One region of the Pseudoalteromonas sp. SG45-1 genome, then DNA from elsewhere that is predicted to be linked to it. Evidence: predicted binding sites of a transcription regulator. Region 1 holds the regulator's gene; each other region holds the start of a gene.

The links. The regulator sigma-54, encoded in region 1, starts transcription at its own class of promoters, with help from an activator protein. The targets are predictions, from matches to a motif close to GTTGGCACGNNNNTNGNNT.
Region 2: H5117_RS06360 (amidase family protein) is a predicted target of sigma-54. The motif match lies at 2,458-2,476, and genes of this name have one in related genera.
Region 3: H5117_RS10715 (PA2169 family four-helix-bundle protein) is a predicted target of sigma-54. The motif match lies at 822-840, and genes of this name have one in related genera.
Region 4: H5117_RS16180 (DUF1328 domain-containing protein) is a predicted target of sigma-54. The motif match lies at 1,860-1,878, and genes of this name have one in related genera.

The regions. Positions count from the first base shown of each region.
Region 1 covers NZ_JACJEP010000003.1:89,920-94,312, reverse strand. The annotation lists gene mgtE (magnesium transporter) at 1-189, opposite strand, end outside; gene H5117_RS04170 (HPr family phosphocarrier protein) at 321-593, opposite strand; gene rapZ (RNase adapter RapZ) at 636-1,481, opposite strand; gene ptsN (PTS IIA-like nitrogen regulatory protein PtsN) at 1,500-1,952, opposite strand; gene hpf (ribosome hibernation promoting factor) at 1,957-2,244, opposite strand; gene H5117_RS04150 (RNA polymerase factor sigma-54) at 2,271-3,770, opposite strand; gene lptB (LPS export ABC transporter ATP-binding protein) at 3,840-4,393, opposite strand, start outside.
Region 2 covers NZ_JACJEP010000005.1:55,411-59,803, forward strand. The annotation lists gene H5117_RS06355 (gamma-glutamyltransferase family protein) at 1-1,021, opposite strand, end outside; gene H5117_RS06360 (amidase family protein) at 1,018-2,220, opposite strand; gene H5117_RS06365 (putative 4-hydroxy-4-methyl-2-oxoglutarate aldolase) at 2,629-3,111, opposite strand; gene H5117_RS06370 (TetR/AcrR family transcriptional regulator) at 3,115-3,768, opposite strand; gene yddG (aromatic amino acid DMT transporter YddG) at 4,216-4,393, shown strand, end outside.
Region 3 covers NZ_JACJEP010000010.1:96,493-100,885, reverse strand. The annotation lists gene H5117_RS10720 (biopolymer transporter ExbD) at 1-21, opposite strand, end outside; gene H5117_RS10715 (PA2169 family four-helix-bundle protein) at 335-778, opposite strand; gene H5117_RS10710 (LysR family transcriptional regulator) at 956-1,894, opposite strand; gene aceK (bifunctional isocitrate dehydrogenase kinase/phosphatase) at 1,914-3,632, opposite strand; gene H5117_RS10700 (DUF4124 domain-containing protein) at 3,736-4,215, opposite strand; gene H5117_RS10695 (DUF3413 domain-containing protein) at 4,302-4,393, opposite strand, start outside.
Region 4 covers NZ_JACJEP010000022.1:48,160-52,552, reverse strand. The annotation lists gene H5117_RS16200 (aspartate kinase) at 1-462, shown strand, start outside; gene csrA (carbon storage regulator CsrA) at 554-745, shown strand; gene H5117_RS16190 (YcxB family protein) at 796-1,263, opposite strand; gene H5117_RS16185 (hypothetical protein) at 1,397-1,588, opposite strand; gene H5117_RS16180 (DUF1328 domain-containing protein) at 1,647-1,820, opposite strand; gene H5117_RS16175 (OadG family protein) at 2,340-2,585, shown strand; gene oadA (sodium-extruding oxaloacetate decarboxylase subunit alpha) at 2,597-4,378, shown strand; gene H5117_RS16165 (sodium ion-translocating decarboxylase subunit beta) at 4,392-4,393, shown strand, end outside.

The DNA of each region.
Region 1 (4,393 bases):
ATCAGGATCGACCAATTGCCAAAGCAGTCGGCGAATTTTATGCGGTGATGATTCTAATAATAATGCGGTATCACAAGGAGCCGTTTTTGCGAGCATGCGCCTAACTTGAACAAATTGACCACTATTGAGTGACTTCGTCACCTGCTTTAGTTGCTGTAGTGGATAATCTTGTTCAAAAGCTTCTGGCATTGGCGTCCTTTATAAATTGTTATATTACTTTATGGGGGGAGGTGAGTTAACTGGCGTTACTAACCTATTTATTTTATATATCTGTTTTAATTGAAGCACTAGTAATGCGAATATTGTTTTTATAAAACAGGTTATTCTTGTTCATTAAAGCGTTGTGCTATTAATTCTCCAACAGCGTGTAAAGCTTGCTCAGAATCAGGGCCTTTACAAACAACTTTAACTTCTTTTCCTTGGCTACTTTCAAGTAACATTAATGCAAGTACGCTATCGCCTGCTGCTTCTTTGTCATCTTGGAATAATGTGATTGTCGCATCAAATTGTACTGCTAATTGCGCAAGCACAGTAGCTGCTCTGGCGTGTAAGCCTAATTTGTTTTTTATTAAAAAGGTATCTTCACAATGCATAACTTACTCTACCTAAGCTGAACAGGTGATTATTCAGCTATATTATTTTTCTTGTTCGCGATGGCGAATTTTTACATTGGGATGTGTCATTGCAAAACTTTCACCGATAGTTTGCGCTAAATACACAGAGCGATGTTGCCCACCTGTACACCCAATAGCAATGGTTAAATAACTGCGGTTATTTCGTTCTAAATGCGGTAACCACGTTTGTACAAATGTTTGAATTTGCCATGTGAATTTTTGCACTATGCTGTGATTAGCTAAATAGTCTTTAACCGGTTGATCTAACCCATTTAAAGGCTTCAACTCTGGTTCCCAGTGTGGATTTGGTAAAAAGCGTGCATCAAATACGTAGTCTGCTTCTTTTGGTATACCGTGTTTAAAACCAAATGATTCAAATGTGACAATCAGTTGCTTATCTTTTTTACCTAAAATCTTTTCACGAATAGATTCAGCGAGTTGATGAACACTTAAATCAGTCGTATCTATCATAAAGTCGGCGCGAGTGGTTAATACATCAAGTAATTCTTTTTCTTTTTTGATGGCTAAATCAAGCGGCAACGAGTCTATTGATAGTGGGTGTAATCTGCGTGTTTCAGAAAAGCGTTTGATCAATGTCTGATCGTCGCTATCTAAATAAAATAACGTAGGGTTTGCAAAGCCTGGTAAGTATTCAAGAATATCGTTAAATTCATCTTGTTCTTTAGGGATGTTGCGCACGTCTATGCTAACAGCAATTTTATCGTAGCTATCAGACACACTGCGAACTAATGAAGGTAGTAGGTTTACTGGAATATTATCTACGCAATAATAACCTAAATCTTCTACAACGCGCAAAGCAACCGACTTTCCAGAACCAGAACGGCCGCTTATGATAATTAACTCCATTTAACACCCTTTATAAAACTATGATTGATCAACAATAACTTGGTAAAGCTCAGTATCAGATTTTGCACTGCGTAACTGTTTACAAAAATCTTTGTTGTTTAGTTTATCAGCAATGGTTGCTAGAGTCTTTAAGTGCTGCTGGTTATCGCCATCTGGTATGATGAGTGCGACAAAAATATCAACAGGGCGATTATCGATTGCATCAAAGTTTATTGGAGTTTCGCTAACGAGCACTAAAGCCAAAGGCTCTTCTGCACCGCTCATTCTTCCATGAGGAATAGCAATGCCACGTCCTATACCTGTACTACCTAATTTCTCTCTGCTCATTAAAGCATTAAGAATATCTTGTTGCGGTAAATACGGAAGTTTGTCGTGAGCAAGTTCGCTAATGAACTCTAAAATTCTTTTTTTGCTATTAAAAAGGACCGCAGCTTTGCTGCAGTCCTGGCATATAAGTGAACTTAATTTCATCATATTAGTGTCGAGCAAGCTTCTCTTTGTGTTTGATTACTTGGCGATCGAGCTTGTCGATCAACGAGTCAATAGCGGCATACATATCTTGATGTTCTGTAGAGGCAAATAGCTCAGCACCGCTTACGTGTATTGTGGCTTCTGCTTTTTGATTTAATTTTTCTACATCGAGAATGACATGAACATTATTAATATGATCAGAGTGTCTTTCAAGCTTCGCAAATTTAGTATTAATATAGTCTCTTAGTGAATCGGTTAATTCTACGTGACGACCAGTTAAGTTTAGTTGCATAAGCATTACCCTCTTAGTTTAGCGTCTTAAATCAGACTTTTACGCTGATTTGACGGTGGAATAGCAAGAGATTCGCGGTATTTTGCGATTGTACGTCTCGCTACTTTAATTCCTTGCTCAGCCAATATATCCGCTATTTTGCTATCACTCAATGGTTTTGCTGAGTTTTCTGCTGCGATTAATTTTCGGATAAGCGCACGTATTGCTGTAGATGAACATTCACCACCGTTTTCAGTACTTACATGGCTTGAGAAAAAATATTTAAGCTCAAATATACCACGGGGTGTATGCATGTACTTTTGAGTAGTTACGCGAGAAATTGTCGATTCGTGCATTTCTACCATTTCAGCAACATCATTTAAAACCATTGGTTTCATGGCTTCAGGGCCATGTTCAAAAAAGCCTTGTTGTTGCTTAACAATACAATTAGTAACTTTTAATAGCGTGTCGTTTCTACTTTCTAAGCTTTTAATAAACCATTTAGCTTCTTGTAAATGTGAGCGAATAAACTGGCTGTCGCCACTTGATTTTACAGTGCGAGACATTGCTGCGTATTGGCTATTAACACGAATTTTAGGCATGCTATCTGGGTTTAATTCGACAACCCAGCGGCCTTTAATTTTTTTAACTGACACATCAGGAATAACATACTCAGATTCTTCCCTTACAATAGTATCTGCAGGTTTTGGGTTGAGAGTATGTATTAGTGTCATTACTTCTTTAAGCTCTTCTTCTTTGAGCTTAGTTTTTTTCATTAATGTACGATAGTCGCGAGCTGCTAATAGATCAATATGCTCGGTTAAAATCATTTTCGTTTCATTAATATAAGGTGTTTCTTTATCAAATTGATTAAGCTGAATACACAAACACTCTTGTAAACTACGTGCAGCAATACCAACAGGATCAAACAGTTGGATGCGTTTTAATACCGCTTCAATTTCATCAAGTTCGACTTCGTTATCATCTTCGTTTTCTTGATTAAAGCTTTCTAAAATCTCTTCGCAGCTTAGTGTTAAAATACCTGAATCATCGACAGCTTCTACAATAGCAATAGCAATAGCTTCGTCTGTAGGGCTAAATGGCGTTAGTTGTAATTGCCACATTAAATACTCATGGAGCGTTTCAGTAGAGGCGCCTTGGTATATTGATTCGTCTTCAGGCATTGGACCTGATGAGGCTGCAGGAGCGGCACTCATGTACTCATCCCAACTGACATCCATAGCCATGTCGTCACTTAGCGTGTCTTTTGCAAGTGCTTCACCAGTATCTTGTTCGTATTCGCTCGGAGCATCATCAGCAGATGCGCTAACAGTTATGTCATCGGTATCAGCTTTTTGCTCGTTTTTACCAGCAGCGTCTTCGGAATAGTCTGCCTCTTCAACCTCTAATAGTGGATTACTGTCGAGAGCTTCTTGTATTTCTTGCTGGAGATCCAATGTACTGAGTTGCAACAAACGAATAGCTTGTTGCAACTGTGGAGTCATTGTAAGTTGCTGGCCCATGCGCAGCTGTAGTGATTGCCTCATGTATCTCTAACAATCCTTTTATGTTGTTATAATTAATACTAGCAGATGCTTAAAGACATGGCGTAAATGTTACAGCCTAAATTGCTCGCCTAAGTAAACATCGCGTACTGTTTTATCATTTAATACGTGTTCTGGAGTACCTGATGCAATCAGCTCCCCATGAGAAACAATGTAGGCTTTTTCACAAACATCAAGGGTCTCTCTTACGTTATGGTCGGTAATTAATACACCAATCCCACGATTTTTAAGATGTTCTATTATTTTCTTTATATCTAATACCGAAATAGGGTCAACACCGGCAAACGGTTCATCCAGTAATATAAATTTAGGATCTGCTGCCAGCGCTCGTGCTATTTCTACACGACGACGTTCTCCCCCCGATAATGCCATACCTTGGCTATCACGAATGTGTTGTATGCTAAATTCATCTAATAAGTTATTGAGCGTGTCTTCTCTGGCTTGTTTATTTAGTTCTTTGCGCGTTTCTAAAATGGCCATTAAGTTTTGATAAACAGTCAGCTTTCTAAAAATCGATGACTCTTGTGGTAAGTAGCCTATGCCTAATCTAGCACGACTATGCATAGGTAAAAGAGTAATATCGTTATCATCAATAGATATTTTAC
Region 2 (4,393 bases), on a different contig from region 1:
CTCTGGCTGCCATCCACACAGTATCGCCAGGCTCTGCGTTAAATGGCCATTTTTTGGCTTTGGCCATATCAATATTGTTAGCAAGTTCGCTTAAGCGATTATCGGTTAGTGCGTTTTTATAATCGTCTCCTAATGCTTCAGGGTCAGCCCAAAGGGTAGGGCGATGGGTAAAGCTTTGTTTAGTTGCCTCAACAATTAAATGTGTCCAGTCGGCATCGGTTTTAGCTAAATGCTTTAACTTATTTACGGCACCAATTATTTGTAGTGAATGCACGCCCTGTGTTGGCGCGGGTAAGTTGTAGCAATCAATACCACTGAGGTTTGCATTTAGCGCAGTAACTACCTCGGCTTTAGTATTTGCAATGTCACCTGCGGTAATTGAGCTGCCTGCTTTTGCTAAGTCGGCGGCAAATGAGTTGGCAAGTGCGCCTTCATAAAATGCGTTTAAGCCATGTTTTGCTAGGTATTCAAACGTTGCTGCAAGTTTAGGGTTTTTAAAATGTTGACCTGCTTGCAAGGGCTTGCCATTGGGTATGTAGAGGCTTTTAAACGCCTCATTGGTATTGTTAGCAGTGGCTAGTTTTTCGCAGCCTGCTTGCAAGCTTTTTGTAACTGTAAAGCCCTCGCGCGCAAGTGCAATGGCGGGTGCTAAAATTTGTGACAGTGGTAGTGCTGCGTGCTCATCTAGTTCAAGCGCCTTTTGCCAACCGCGAATTGTACCCGCTTGAGTCAGTGCGCTTAACCCGCCGCGCTCTGGTATTTGCGCGAGCGAGTTATAGGGCGTTGTATTAGTTGCTGCACGGCCGCAGGCGTCAATAGCGGTAGGCGTTTTTTGGTTTGGGTTATCGATAAGCCAAAAGCTGTCGCCACCAATTGAGTTCATATGTGGATATACAACGCTAATAGCAGCGGCAGCCGCTACCATAGCCTCGGTAGCTGTACCGCCTTGTTTTAGTATATTTATACCCGCCTCTGTTGCCGAAAAATGAGACGCGGTAAATGCAATGTTGTGTGTGGTCATGCCGGTGTGTCCTGTTTAAAGTGTGCAGCTAGGTGCTTAACGCAAGCAAGTAGGCTTTTATCGTTACCGTGGCTCATCATTAATGAAAAACCATACGGATGATCATTTGCTAAATCAGCCAGCGGTAAATGCACTTGCGCTGAGCCACTAAGCCCTGCAATTGCCGAAAGCGTAATAATTTGCATGCGTAAGGCGCTTGTGTCGGCGCCTAATTTAGGTGCGGTTGTGGGGGTGGTTGGCAAAAATAAACAGCTGTTTGTATTTAGGTTTTTAGCTATTAGTGTTTGCCATTGGGTTTGTACTTTTAGTGCTTCTTGTTCTTCTTGAACAGTTAGGGCAAGCGCCATATTAAAACGTGCCGCAATTGCTGGAGCAAACTGGGGAAGTTGCCCCGGCAATTGAAGCCAGTCTTTATGCGTTTTTGCGATTGCTCGCCCTTGCAGTACTCTAAAACTATCAGCAAGTTCATTTAATAAGCTGCTGTTAGGTAGTTCAAATTCTTTATGGTGCTTAAAATTAGGCTTGGTTTTTTCAAGCAATTGTTTAAGTGGGGCTTGTAAAACAGGGTCAACGAGTTCAAATAACGGCTCGCAAATAACTAAGGTATCAACGTTATTAATAGTTTGATTTGGTAGCAGTACATTACCTACATCGCTTAATAGCTCGGCGCTTTGGGTAAGCCAACCTATGGTATCAAAAGGCGGAGCCAACGGTATTAGGCCGTCTTTTTCAATCACGTTATGGCTTGGCCTTATGCCATATAAACCACAATAGCTGGCGGGTATTCTAATTGAGCCGCCGGTGTCGGTGCCTAAGCCAATATCAGCTAAGTTAGCAGCAACTGCAGCAGCAGACCCCATACTCGAACCACCGCAAGCATGCCCTTTTAATTTAGGATTTTGCGCAGCGCCATAATGTATATTATTACCCTCTAAGCTATAAGCCAGCTCGTCAGTATGGGTAAAGCCTATAAAGTTACAACCAGCGGTCATGAGCTTATTAACCGAGCTTGCCGTATTTTGAGCCGGTTTAGCTGTTTTAAACCAGTGTGGGTTGCCTGCGCTGTTACGCTCGCCCTTTACTGCAAATACATCTTTTACAGCTAAGCGATTGTTTGCAAGCACTCCAGACTGGCTTGTTTGCCACAGGGTAGGACCGTGATTGCAAAATATACCTTTGTTGTTTTTTTTATCACTCATTTGCAGCTCATTATTATAAAACTGACCAAGTACTTACTTATTAAGTTAAGAGTGATTAAAAAGCGGGCTGGTTATTATTATTATGAATACCAATTTTATTAAATCATGATCATTTTATCGGATTAAATAGCGCACTCACTGCGTCATTTTCTTCGCGTTATAATAGATCACTTATTTAATGCAATTGCTAAAGCTCCGCTTTTTAATCGGTAGTTTTGATTTTATAGTACTTAGACTAAGCAAGAGGAATGCCATAAATTAAAATCCTGTCCAACTGGTCAGGTTTTGTTGGATTGTATGAGATTTGCAAATGTGGGCTGTAGAAATAGTGAGATTAAAATGAGCTAAAACAAACCAACTTGGTGCGTAGGTGCACCAAGTTGGTCTCTATTTATATGGTTTTGAGTGCTAAATAAGGGGCGTTTTACTGATGATTAAACCATTAATATCGGCGTAAACCCAATCGTTAGGTTCTATGGTGGTGCTAAGCATGGTAATAGCTTGGTTTTTATCACCAAAGCCGCGCTTTAAGGTACTACGCGGTGTAGAGCCTAGCGCCATTACAGGTAAGTTCATCGTGGCAAGTATTTCTATATCTCGGCAACAGCCATTTATTATTACGCCTTCCCAGCCATTACTTAAGGCACGCTCAGCCATAATATCGCCTATAAACGCAAAGCGTTTGCTCGCAAACCCGTTTATAACCAATACTTTACCTTCACCATTTTCATGCAATATATCGGCGGCAAAAGAGTTGTCTTCTGGGCAGGTAACGGTAACTACTTTGCCATAAAACGTGGTTTTTTTACCAAAGTGGTAAAGGCCGCTGTCTGCTACTTGCACGTTATCGCGATGATCGTCAAACAAATCGGGTGTAGTAAAGGGTGTCATGGGTTAAGTCTCACTTTGCTCAGGTATTTTAAGACCAATACCTTTTAAAATTATGTGGGCAATTGATTGCGTAATTTGTGCCACATCGGTTTCGTCGTACTCTAATTTGTTCATTACGAGTAAAACCTCAGCCTGAAAGTCGGCGTAATATTGTGTGGTAGACCAAATAGTAAAGAGCAAATGGTAGGGATCAACCTTATCCATTTTATCTGCGTCCATCCATGCTTGAAGTACATCAACCTTTTGTTTAACCCAAGGGCGGGTATTGGTTCTAAAGTAGTTTTGTAAATAAGGGGCGCCGCGCAGTATTTCACTGGCAAATAAGCGAGATTGCATTGGCTGATTTACGGCCAGTATTACTTTGCTTTTAATATAGTTATAAAGCACGGTAGCTGGATCGTCGTTAATTGTGACGTTATCGAGCCCTAAGTTCCAATTAGCTATTATGCGGTCAATCACAGACTCGTACAGACCATCCTTACTTTTAAAGTAATACAAAATATTAGCTTTTGGCACCTGCGCTTCTTTAGCAACCATGCTCATACTTGCTCCGTCGTAACCTAATTGCGAAAACAATTGCTCGGCGGCATCTAAAATTAGTTTTTGGTTTTTCTCGCGTGTGACTTCTTTTTTATTTGGCTTTATTTGTGTGGTCATTATAAAGTTTGCGTGTTTAACGTATTGATTGATTGTAGCTTTACTGACCAAAAGGTCAATTACTAAAAAGGGTGAATGCTAAAAACAAATGAGAGGTTTAAGCTATTAACTTTAGGGTCTGTTGATCTTTGCGGATTAAAATTTGTTCAAACTAGGGGCTATTTAATCGCGGCGCGAGATTTGTAACCTAGTGGGCTAAGTAAAAACCGAGCAACAAAGAGTAAGTAGCCCCTAGGAAGAACCCTTTGGGCAGCGCCTGTTTGGCATTAATGCTACGTTATCGCCCATTAATGGGCGATAACCACACTATATAGGCTCTGCCTTGCCTAAATACTAAACAGACTGCTGCAAATTCAACCTTGAAAGAACAACAGACCCTTATTGTTTAATTAAATAATTACTGTTAGTTTAGTTTCAAATTTACGAGTAGTACTTTTGGATTGGCAAATGGATTTTATAAGCAAAAATAAATACACGCTTTATGGAGTCGCGGCCATATTACTGTGGAGTTGCTTAGTTGCATTACTACGGGATATTTCTGAGTTGTTTAGCCCCATTGGTGGTGCGGCGGCTATGTATTCTGTCAGTGCGATATTTTTAATTTTGGTTATGGGAGTGCCCAAGT
Region 3 (4,393 bases), on a different contig from region 1:
TAGTTTGGTTAGTTTTTTCATATTGGACCTTATTTTTAATTAAATGCTGCGGCGCCACAGCAAGGTTTTAGGTACCTATTAACAAAATTAGCACAGCAAAAATAAAGCGTGGTTAAATAAATATTCTAATAACATTAAATATTTGTACTAATTATGTATTTAAAATGTGGCGAAATAAGGTGGTGTTTATACCGATCTGCTTAAAAATGGGTCTATTTAGCATCGTTATAATGTAATTCAATTTGTTAAATTGCTTAAAAAACTATGTAGGTTGGTATTAGAGGTAATAAAAAACCCAGCTCGAGGCTGGGTTCTAGTTATGCGCTATGTAAGCTTAATGCTTTTGCATACGGCTCATTTCTGCATGGCAGCTTTGCATTGTTAATAATGTTTTAGCCAGTGCAGCTTCGCAGTCAGCTGGTTGCGGTTTATCCATTGCTGCTTTAATTTCTTCAAGGGTTTTATCTTCTACCTCTTCAAGCTCTTTTACATACGTGCTGTCGTTGTGTGAGGTGAAAGTAGTCAATAGGGCTGTGTACGCACGTCGTGCTTCAACTGCGAAAGATGAGCCATCTTCGCGTTCGCCTTTTTCATTAATTGCATATGGCTGCAAGCGCTCAACACTCACTTTTCGGGCATCTATCATACGCTGAAAAAGTGCACCAATAGCAGGGTCTTCAACTTTTTCCTGTGCTTTTTGATAAAAATCGATGCCGCTGTTCATAACTTGAATGATGTCAGTAATATGATTTACTTCTGATCCTTGATGGGTGTTCATAATGACCTCTTTAATTAAATGAATGTATAGTTCAATTTAATAAAAGCAATGTATGTTCCACGTTTCAATGGTTATGTAGTCATTTGATTTTATTGGTTTAATTTCATCTCAGTAGGGTGCTAAGTTAACAGGCAAAAAATTAACCTAGCAATTTTTACATTATATTGTGTAATAAAGTTATTTTAGCTCTTCAGCTACTTCAGCTACTTTTTGACGTAACCAAATGTGACTCGCATCGCGATGTAACAGTGGGCTCCAAATCATATCAAGCTCAAAAGGAGGAATTGGAAATGGTGGCTCTAAAATTTTAAGCCCCGGATCATCTAAATATATATTTGCGGCTTTTGAAGGAAGGGTCGCAATCAAATTTTTCTCTTTAGCTAAATGAATTGCTACATGGTAGTTACGCGTAAAAGTGGCAATATTACGATGCTTACCAAAGTGAGCAAGTGCTTCGTCAACCCAGCCAAGTTTTTGCACATCTTTAGGGTCCATGCCCACACCTACACCAAAACCTGTTTTACTCACCCATATATGGCGTGCTTTTAAATAGCTGTCGAGGCTAAAGTTTTCAATTATAGGGTTATCGGCTTTTACTAAGCAGCAAAAACTATCTTTCCAAATACGTTTATGATGAAAAGACTGCGGTAAGTTTTCAAAACGGTTGATTGCCATATCTACTTTACCGTTTTCTACATCATGAAAGGTGACATCACTTGGTGTGAGTATATCTAAAGTAGTATCGGGGGCTTCTTCGTGCAATTTACTTAAAAGCTTTGGTGCTAATGTACTTGCAGCGTAATCACTGGCCATTATTCTAAACACACGCTTACTTTGGCTTGCCTCAAATTCTCGATTAGGTGCTAGAGTTTCTTCAAGGGTCATTAAAATGCCACGAATAACGGGTTGTAACTCCAAAGCACGCTCGGTAGGTACCATACCATCGCTGGTACGAACTAAAATAGGGTCGTTAAATAAGTTACGAAGACGTTTAAGGCCATTACTCATTGCAGGTTGCGTTATACTCAATTGATTAGCAGCGCGTGTTACGTTGCATTCTCGCAGCAATGTATCGAGGTAAACGAGTAAATTTAAATCTATTTTGCTTATATTCATTGTGTGTGTCCTTTAGCGCTTACCAGTGGTGAATAAAGCGCTGTGCTGTCGGGTATGGGTAAATATGACTTACCTGACCATTTTTTATATTTTGTTGTGCCTGCTTCCAAAAGCTAACATCTATAAGCTCTGGGTGAGTGCTGAGTAAAAACTTTTTATACATAGGGTTTGGCATTACAAATGTACAAAGTTGCTCAGGAAATACGTCCTGTGGTGCAACAGAGTAACTTTGTTCATCCATTAAATAGTCGTCATAGCTCTTTGCTTTTGGTAATGCTCTAAAGTTCATATCGGTTAGATATTGGACTTCATCGTAATCGTAAAAAATAATACGTTTGTGCTTACTTACACCAAAGTTTTTTAAGAGCATATCACCAGGGAATATATTAACAGCAATCATTTCTTTTAGGGCTTGCCCATATTCTTCAATCGCGTCGGCAGCACTTTCTTCATCAGCATTTTCTAAAAACAAGTTAAGAGGTGTCATTCGCCGTTCAATATACAAGTGCTTGATGATCAACCAATCGCCCTCAATTACCATTGATGAGCCAATTGTTTTATGTAATTGCGCAAGTAAATTACTATCAAAACGCGCTAAAGGAAATACGACGTTAGAATACTCTATGGTATCGGCCATTCTGCCAACGCGATCATGGTTTTTTACGAGTTGATAACGCTTTAATACGGTATCACGGCCAAAGGGTTTACTCTCACCAAATTTGTCTTTTATTACTTTAAAAACATAACCAAATGAGGGAAGGGTAAATACCATCATCACCATACCGGGAGTCCCCGGTGCAATTGTAAACTCATCACTAGAGTGAGATAAGTGATTTAAAAACTCTCGGTAAAACTCAGTTTTCCCCTGTTTATGAAAACCCACTGCATTATAGAGCTCAGCAAGTGTTTTGTTTGGCATAAGTTGATTTAAAAACCGGACAAGTGCTGAAGGTGCGTGAGTCTCTACCATAAAGTAGGCGCGGGCAAAGCCAAAAATAACACGCATTTGAGATGACTTAGTTAAAAGTGCATCTAAATATAATCCGTTATCTTCATCGTGTAATACAGCGATTATAAAGGGCTGAACCCCACTTTTTGAAACAACACGACCAACAATATAGGCTGCTTTATTACGATAAAAAGGTGTGTGTAAAATATCAAAGCGCATTTGCCAAGGTTGGTGATGTGTATCGGGTGCTTGTTTATAAAAAGCTTTAACAAGGAGGCGGATATCACGCTCTAAATTTACAAATGGGGCTTTAAAATCAAAATGATTAATAATGCGTTTTATTGTTGGTTTGAGGCCATCAACTACAGGAAAGTATGTTCTATATTCTGCCTCTACAGGCACTGAAGGAGCATCTTTTAAGGTTGCTTCTACAAATATAAAGTCATTATGAAAATAGCGCCTATGGTACAGCCGGCAAAATACAGAGTTATAAAAAGTTTCTGCGAGCTCTGCTTGGGGATGAAAACATAAAAAATGCTGGTATATCTTTTTAACTTCAAGCCATAGGCTTTCATCGAGTTGTTCGGTTGGGGTTTCTTTTTTTAGCGCTTGCGTGGTTTCGTTAACACGATCATCATAATAGCTGATACGCAAACGGCTGATATCATTAATTGCTTGCCAATCTTTTTTTGCAAAGGCAAGAGGGGCTTTGGCTGTTGTTTTTTGAAATAACTGATAGTGCCTTTTAAAACCCGTTAAAATTAATTCAGCAATATGGCGAGGTTGCATTTGCACTCCTTAAAAGTCCCTAGAGTTTATACTCTATTGTGTTAAGGGTATGTTATTTTAAGTTTAAAACCAAGATAAATGTTACTTACTAACTAAGAGTAACTTATTGGAATTGAGCTATCTTTTTTTCGAGAATTTTAATTTGTTTAGTCACAGCCGATACGTTTTTCTTATATGTTTTATTAATTATTTTTAGTTTTTTAGTAATGTCTTTAGTAATACGCTTTTTATCATCAATGGCTAAGATATGATTTAACCGCTCTTGTTGTTTGTATTCAGCACGCTCTTTATTACGATCAAGTATTGTTAGTTTATGGTTATTACTGCGAAGCTCTGCCTGTAAGCCAGATAGAAGCCTTTCACGCTCAAGTTCGTTTAGTTGTTTAGTGTAGTCAACCTTAGGACCAGAATACTGATTACCCGTTGTGTTAACTTTATAAGTCGTTGCTTCGTCGTCACAGGGGAGTTGAGAAAAGACAGTGCCTTTTTCTGTTACACATTTGTAGTAAGTGGTATCGCTAAAGCTAAAAAAACTGATAAGTAAAAAGCTAGAATGGAGAATATAACGAGAAGTTTTAAACATACATGTCATCCTTGGTTTTTATATCTAACAACAATATAAAACTATAACCTAGCTTGGTGGTATATCAAGCTAGGTTAGGATAACTGTTATTGGGTAAAGGTTTTGAGCTTTTTAATACTCTGTACTAAAAATGGTATATCTAAACCTTGTTCAATAGAAAAACCTTCAGCGGCGGAAA
Region 4 (4,393 bases), on a different contig from region 1:
TCGGGGATTGCATTTAATCGTGACGAATGTTTAATTAAGGTACAAGGTGTGCCAACGGGTACGCAATATCTTTCAAAAATATTGAAACTTTTTGCCGAAAATGGCATCGAAATAGATATGATTAATCAAGTTAATCATAACTTTGAAAAAATAGACTATGCTTTTACTGTGCACTCGAATGATTATCTGCAAGCACTTGAATTATTGAGTGAAGATCAAGCTCAGCTCAGTGCTCAAAATATAAGCGGATTGCAAGCAGTAGCTAAAATTTCTGCTGTTGGCATGGGTATGAAATCACATTCTGGTGTCGCTAGTTTATTTTTTGATGCATTAGCACAGGAAAATATTAATGTGGTTTTAGTCTCGACTTCAGAGATTAAAATTTCAGTTTTAATAGATGAAAAGTACTTAGAGTTGGCTGTTCGTGCATTACACAAGGCATTTTTAACAGAAAATGGATAGATTGCGAGTTTTTACTTACTTTTCAGTCTAATTTTCATTAGTATGTTTAAGCGGAATCTTATAATTTTTATTGGAACATGGGAGCAAGAGAATGCTAATACTAACTCGTAGAGTAGGTGAAACCCTAATGATTGGTGACGAAGTAACAGTTACTGTTCTAGGTGTTAAAGGAAATCAAGTTCGAATCGGTGTTAATGCACCAAAAGACGTATCAGTGCATCGTGAAGAGATTTACATGCGCATACAAGCTGAAAAGTCGAACCCTAATCCGGGCAATGCTTAATCAACACGTATACGTAGTTGAGTAATTAACTCAACTAGACTAAAAGCCACTCACTGAGTGGCTTTTTTGTTTATAAAAGCGAGTGTTTCAGGACTAAGTATTTGTTTTGATATGTACTGCATGCCGCTTTTGTTTTTAATAATAATACCTTGTTGGGTGTCTATTACTTCGCTTATATTTTGCCATTCTAATTGATAGCTTTTGTAATGATTAGCAGATTTAATACCTTCTTCATCAAAGGTAAGTGTTACCTCAGAGCCTGATGCTCTGCTGAGCATTTGTCTGGTTACCCACCATGGTCTGCGATAGTAATAAGCGACGCACTCGAGTACCGCTAACATGATCATAAACGTTCCTAAGTAATGATCGTCTAAAACATAAATGCCAAATAAACCAAGCGCAACTAACAACACAAGTAAAAAGTATTTAGGTTTTGCACGCTTACTATAAGGGAGTGACTCATCAAAACACTCGTAAAAGTAGGGTTTATCTAATGTGTAGGTGGTTGTGAATGCCATTTTGCCTTGCTTTAAATATCGTTTTTTTTATTTTAACAAGCTAACTGCTAAATGAGCAGCTTTATAGTCAGTGATTTTATTACTGGCACAAAAAAACGGCTCGAAAGCCGTTTTTTTAGCGGTACAAGAAGAATTAACAGTTAGTTTCTTCAGCGTTCACGCCTTCTTTAACATTTTCACATGCATCTTCAACAGAGTTTTGCACATCAGTTACTGCTTCGTCGATACGTTCGCCAGCATCTTCTGCATGGTTGTCTTCACAACCCATCATGAAAAAACCTGCAAATACTGCGATTAGTGCTGCTTTTAAAGTTGTAGAGTTCATAGTGTAATTCCTTGTAAGTATTAATTAAATTTTAGTGTTTGTTAGTTGAATGCTTTATCTACCTGGGTGATTTACCACGTAGTGCACCTGAAACTAATGAAATCACTAAAAGTACTAAAAAGATAAAAAATATAATTTTTGCTATACCAGCTGCGGCACCTGCGATGCCACCAAAACCTAACACTGCAGCGATTAAAGCAATAACTAAAAATGTAATTGTCCAGCGTAACATTGTTTTCTCCTTGGTTATCAAATTTGCTCATAATAACTAATGCCAGTTATATGCCAAAGTTTATTTGGTATAAATATCAATTGGTTATGGTTTTTCGCTGTTGTTCTAGTTATTAGTTGGTTAGTAACTTTTACGCTTTGTTATGTAAGTTATTCACACTGTTGCAAATAACTGCTAAATGTTCACTAAATAAACTTATTTTGGTAAGACCAATTAACAATTGGTGTGTGGCTTTGCATTTAATATTAAGAATTAGTGTTTATTTTTACTTAGCTTGATAGTTAATTAACAACTTCCATATAACTATTAGCTATAGTCGTTATTTCTTGTATGTATTGTAGAGCGCGTGATTGCTGAGTTATAGCATGTAAATTAATTGAGTGTTATGTTGTTTATTGTTTAATTGGTTTTACCAATTTACAAGATGTAGACAAAGCGATTAGTTTTGTTATTATCCAGTGAATAAATATTTAATTAAATCGATTTTTTATTTTCGATATGGGTTTCAAGGGGAGAAAAATGGATATAGGTGCTCTACTCACAACGGCTGGTAACTTAATGCTTACTGGCATGGTTGGGGTGTTTGTATTTCTGTCGATATTAATTGGTGCAGTAACGCTTATGTCTAATTTGGTGACGCGCTTTAGCGAACCTGACGTGGCGACACCAGTTAAATCACCATCTTTTAAATCTCAAGGTGTGCCTAATGAGCACATCGCTGCTATTAGTGCTGCCATTGCTCAGTACAAATCAAATAATAAATAAGGGGCAAACACATGGCTAAATTAAAATTAACAGAATTGGTATTACGCGATGCTCACCAATCATTATTAGCAACGCGTATGCGCCTAGACGATATGCTACCGATTGCTAGCAAATTAGACGATGCGGGTTATTGGTCTATTGAATCGTGGGGCGGTGCTACATTTGACTCGTGTATTCGTTATTTAGGCGAAGATCCTTGGGAGCGTATTCGTGCACTTAAAAAAGCGATGCCTAATACTAAACAGCAAATGCTATTACGCGGTCAAAACTTATTAGGTTACCGCCATTACGCTGATGACGTAGTTGAAAAGTTTGTAGAACGTGCACATAAAAATGGCGTTGATGTATTTCGTATATTTGATGCAATGAACGATGTACGTAACCTAGAAACAGCTATTAAAGCGGCTGTAAAAGTAGGCGCTCACGCTCAAGGTACTATTTCGTACACAGTTAGCCCAGTTCATACACTTGATATGTGGCTAACTCTTGCAAAGCAGCTTGAAGATATGGGTTGTCACTCAATTTGTATTAAAGATATGGCGGGTTTATTAAAGCCGTACGATGCTGAAAAACTAATTAAAGCACTTAAAGAAACTGTATCTATTCCAATTGCTATGCAGTGCCACGCTACAACAGGTTTAAGTACTGCTACTTACCAAAAAGCAATTGATGCTGGTATTGATATGCTCGATACCGCTATTTCATCAATGAGTATGACTTATGGACATTCCGCAACTGAAACTATTGTATCGATAGTTGAAGGGACTGAGCGTGATACTGAGCTTGATTTAAACCACCTAGAAGAAATTGCTGCTTACTTTAGAGATGTACGTAAAAAATATGCGGCATTTGAAGGTAGCTTAAAAGGGGTTGATGGGCGCATTTTATTAGCTCAAGTACCTGGTGGCATGCTTACAAACATGGAAAACCAACTTAAAGAGCAAGGCGCAGCCGATAAGCTTAATGAGGTTTTACTTGAGATCCCACGTGTACGTGAAGATCTTGGCTTTTTACCTTTAGTAACACCAACTTCGCAAATTGTTGGCACTCAAGCGGTACTTAATGTGCTAACGGGTGAGCGTTATAAAACCATTACTAAAGAAACTGCTGGCGTATTAAAAGGTGAATATGGCTTAACACCAGCACCAATGAATAAAGAGCTACAAGAGCGCGTGCTTGATGGAGCGGAAGTTATTACTTGTCGCCCTGCTGATAACATTGCACCTGAGCTTGCAACGCTTGAAGCTGAGTTATTAAAAGAAGCACAAGAGCAAGGTTTAACACTTGCTGATGATCAAATTGATGACGTATTAACTTATGCATTATTCCCACAAGTTGGTTTGAAGTTTATTAAAAACCGCAACAACCCAGATGCATTTGAGCCAGTACCTTCTGTTGAAGATAAAAGCAGTAAAGCACCTTCTAAATCAGTTTCAAATAGTAACAAAGTGAAGGCTGAGCAGTACAGTGTAAAAGTAGATGGTAAAGTTTATGACGTAGTCGTAGCGCAAGGTGGTGAACTTAAAGAAGTAACATTAAAAGACTCTGAGCACATTCCTCAATCTGCTTCTGTTGCATCAGGTGAAACACTTAACGCGCCTCTAGCCGGTAATATTTTTAAGATTAAAGTAAAAGCTGGGCAAGTTGTTAACGAAGGCGATGTAGTGATTATTATGGAAGCCATGAAAATGGAAACTGAAATACGCGCTACGCATACCGGAACAATTGCTGAAGTGTTAGTTAGTGAAGGCGATGCTGTAACTACCGGCGACGCTATGATTGCATTAGCTTAGGAGTAAATAGAGGAT